Regions from separate parts of the Bacillus sp. PK3-067 genome, predicted to be linked through region 1. Evidence: riboswitches for the same ligand, from Rfam matches in the RefSeq annotation. Region 1 holds a riboswitch; the other holds the start of a gene.
What was found. A riboswitch is a leader RNA that binds a small molecule or an ion and turns the genes downstream of it on or off. The one in region 1 is predicted to bind S-adenosylmethionine.
Positions count from the first base shown of each region.

Region 2: another riboswitch for S-adenosylmethionine. It lies ahead of mtnW (2,3-diketo-5-methylthiopentyl-1-phosphate enolase); the one in region 1 lies ahead of metK (methionine adenosyltransferase).

Region 1 is NZ_CP096490.1:4,729,109-4,731,317, forward strand. It holds gene metK (methionine adenosyltransferase) at 1-846, opposite strand, end outside; SAM riboswitch class I at 1,016-1,137, opposite strand; gene pckA (phosphoenolpyruvate carboxykinase (ATP)) at 1,366-2,209, shown strand, end outside.
Region 2 is NZ_CP096490.1:4,067,766-4,069,974, reverse strand. It holds gene mtnW (2,3-diketo-5-methylthiopentyl-1-phosphate enolase) at 1-1,176, opposite strand, end outside; SAM riboswitch class I at 1,241-1,346, opposite strand; gene M1D73_RS20790 (pyridoxal phosphate-dependent aminotransferase) at 1,411-2,209, opposite strand, start outside.

The DNA.
Region 1 (2,209 bases):
TGCATCTTTACCAGAGAATGCACCGCCACCGTGGCGAGCGTATCCACCGTAAGTATCAACGATGATTTTACGTCCTGTTAAACCAGCATCACCTTGTGGTCCACCAATTACGAAGCGGCCAGTTGGATTAATGAAGAATTTCGTTTCTCCATCCATTAATTCTGCTGGTACTACAGCTTTAATTACGTGCTCTTTTAAGTCGCGATCGATTTCTTCCCATGTAACATCTGGGTGATGTTGTGTAGAAATTACGATAGTATCAACACGTACTGGTTTACCATTTTCATCATACTCAACTGTAACTTGCGTTTTTCCATCCGGACGTAAGTATGATAATGTATCATCTTTACGTACTTCAGTTAAACGGCGAGCTAATTTGTGAGCAAGCGAGATTGGAAGTGGCATTAACTCTTGTGTTTCATTACATGCGAAACCAAACATTAAACCTTGGTCTCCTGCACCAATTGCCTCAATCTCAGCGTCAGTCATTTGACCTTCGCGTGCTTCTAGCGCTTGGTCAACACCCATAGCGATGTCAGCAGATTGCTCATCGATAGATGTTAAAACTGCACAAGTTTCTGCATCGAATCCGTATTTTGCGCGTGTGTAACCAATGCCTTGAATTGTTTCACGAACGATTTTTGGAATATCTACGTAAGTAGAAGTCGTAATTTCCCCCGCTACCAATACTAAACCAGTTGTTACAGTTGTTTCACAAGCTACACGTGCATTTGCGTCTTTTGATAAGATCGCATCTAAAATTGAATCAGAAATTTGGTCACAAATTTTATCTGGATGTCCTTCAGTTACAGACTCAGATGTGAACAGATGACGTTTTTTTGTCATGTGGTAAACCTCCCTACAGTAATTGTATATATTGTACGGAACTCATCCTTAATTTGCCACAAACTGCGACATACATTTATTCTCCCACACAAGCATACAGAAAAACCTTTCCTACTTTACATAGAGGAAAGGTTTAATTTGCTACTTGCATACTGCTTTTTGCCCTTCGCTCTTATCGTTCGAGACCTGTAGCCTCGCACAGGTTTTAGCACCTATTCACCTGTATTTACCACTACAAGTGAGGTTGCTGGGCTTCATCGGGCCTGTCCCTCCGCCAGCTCGGGATAAGAGAGTATCCGTCCCAACCTATACTAAAGAAATGATATTCATTTGTCAATTAATATTCACATTTTCCTGAAAGTTTTTCTCAATACGCCTGAAATGAAATATTAATAGGGAAATAATGCATTCACACAAACAAAAAGAAATAAATAGTATACATTATTTATATAATTGTGTTATACTCTTGTTGGGGATTACGAGAAATATTTCATTAAATGAAAAGGATGGTATATAAATATGAGTACTGTGAATGTCCAAATTGGTTTACACGAATTATTGAACGGAAGCAATGCACAGATTCAACTAAGTGTTCCGCAATTAGTGGAAAAAGTATTAATGCGAAATGAAGGGAAATTAACTTCTACTGGTGCCGTTTCTGCTTCAACTGGAAAATATACAGGACGTTCTCCTAAAGATAAATTTATTGTGAAAGAAGCATCGGTTGCTGACAAAATTGCTTGGGGAGCTGTGAACCAACCGATTTCTGAAGAACATTTTAATAAATTATATACTAAAGTTTTAGAATACTTAAAAGAAAAAGAAGAGTTATTCGTCTTCAAAGGATTTGCAGGCGCTGACCGCAATTACCGCCTACCAATTCAAGTTATTAACGAATATGCATGGCACAATTTATTTGTACATCAATTATTCATTCGTCCAACTGAAGAAGAATTAACAACTCATGAATCAGAGTTCACAATTGTTTCTGCACCGAATTTCAAAGCTGATCCAGCTGTTGACGGTACAAACTCTGAAGCATTCATTATGGTTTCATTCGAAAAACGTATCGTACTAATTGGTGGTACAGAATACGCTGGAGAAATGAAAAAATCAATCTTCTCTATTATGAACTTCTTATTACCTGAACAAGATATTCTTTCTATGCATTGCTCTGCAAACGTAGGTGAAGAAGGCGACGTAGCACTATTCTTCGGTTTATCTGGAACAGGTAAAACAACATTATCTGCTGATCCAAACCGTAAACTAATCGGTGATGATGAGCACGGTTGGTCTGATAACGGTGTATTCAATATTGAAGGCGGTTGCTACGCGAAATGTGTAAACCTTTCTCACGAGAAAG
Region 2 (2,209 bases), 660 kb from region 1:
TTCATGGAGTGGTTTATTTTGCAAAGTAGCATCAATTGCAGTACGGAAAGCTTTACCGCCGCCTTGCGCTCCATTTGGATGTCCGTGTATCCCGCCGCCAGCATTAATAACAACATCTTTACCGAAATCTCGTACAATAAAGGGAACGAAACCAGGATGAATACCAGCAGACGGAACAGAAAAGCTCTTCTTGAAAGATGCATCGTCTTCAGTTAAATATTTTGAGATAGCAAGAGCCTCCTCTTTTTCTAGCGCAACACTTCCGTATGGAGATGGGAATAATGAAAAGTCAGCCCCAGCATAACGTAGTAGCTTTCCAAGTAATAATGGAGATGAAACTCCATATAACTTGGATGCTGAATAAGCACCACTTACAGCAGGATGTGCCATAATAGGAACTGGGATTTCATCATCTTCTGCAAGTGATTGTAGTACATCTAGTCCGTAAGCAAATACGTTAAATAATAGAATATCAGCTCCAGCTTGCACTGCACGTTTAGCATTTTCTTTTAAATCAAAAGTTCGTCCTGTTAAATTTACGGCATATAACGTTTTATGTCCGTATGTTTCATATACAGATTGTAAAACTTCTTTTCCAGATACAATGCGTTTCGTAAGTGGTGTTAATGCATTTTCAAATAATATTTCATCATCTTTTACTATATCTACACCACCAATTGCTTGATCGCGTAATTGCGTTTTTAAATACCCAATGTTTCGTCCAATCATTCCTTTAAAAATACTCATTAAAAGGGGACGATCATGCACTTGTAAAAGATTTCGAATACCATCTATCCCGAATTTTGGACCAGGAAAATGTTTTTTTAACTCGTCTGAAAAAGTTAAGTCAATTAATTTTACTTCGCCATCAAGTGATAGCTTTCCAAATGTAGTCGTTAAAATCGCTGGTAAATCTGGACTGAAGTTTAATAGCGGATATTCGATTTTAATAATTCCGCGTTTTACTTTTTTACGTAAATACGAATTGGTATGTTCATGTTCAGCTAATTCCTCAACATGAATGACGTTGCCTTTATGCTGCTTTAATTGTTCTTGCAATAAGTGTGGCAAATGAGTCCAAGAGCCAATTGTTAAACCGAGTGCAATTTGCTCAGCTTTTTTTTCTAAGTTATGTGAATCATCATGGATTAAATACGTCGCTATAATTCCGCTCATTGTTATAACCTCCTAGTTAAATAAAAAAACCTCTCAGCTAAGGAGAGGTTTTTTTACAACCAGCTCCTTATCTGTCAGCGTAATGCTGCGAGAATTAGCACCGTGTCTACAATTGTAGATCGGTTGCCGGGTTTCGTCGGGCTCGTCCCTCCACCTGCTCTTGATAAGAAGTATTTAGAAATGTTTAAATTTTTAAGATAACTGAATTTTGTCAGATATTTTTCGTGTTGTCAATTACTTTTTGAAAAAATTTAATTTATCAATTCGATTAATGGCTTCTCGTAATCTATCTTCTGTATGTAAGAGACCAACACGGACATACCCTTCGCCATGCTCACCAAATCCAACACCAGGAGCAACTGCGACATGTGCTTTTTCTAGTAAAATATTAGAAAATTGCTCAGAGGTATATCCTTTTGGAACGGGAAGCCATGCAAAGAATGATCCTGTTGGAATGTCTACATTCCAACCAATTGAGTGACAGGCTGAAATAAGAGCGTTTCTTCGAGATTCGTAACTATTTACAAGGTCTATTACACAAGACTGTGAACTTAATAGCGCTTCTCGAGCAGCATCTTGAACTGCACCGAATATACTAACATACATATGATCTTGTAATAGGTTAATTGTTTCAATCACACTTTCATTCCCTACAGCAAAAGCGATGCGCCAGCCAGCCATATTGAAAGTTTTTGATAATGTGTAAATTTCAATTCCTATATTTTTCGCACCATCTGCTTGCAAGAAACTAACAGGTTTTTGACCATCAAATCCGATAGCGCCATAAGCAAAATCGTGAACAACTAATATATTATGTTTATTAGCAAAGTGAATGGTTGCATCAAAAAAATCTTTTGATGCAGTAGCACCGGTAGGATTATTTGGATAGTTTAAAAACATTAATTTTGCACGCTCTGCAATAGAGTCATCAATGTTCGTATAATCTGGTAAAAAGTTATTTTCTGCAATAAGTGGCATTCTTTCAAATTGTGCTTTTGCTAAAGCAACCCCGGATAAATAATCTGGATAACCT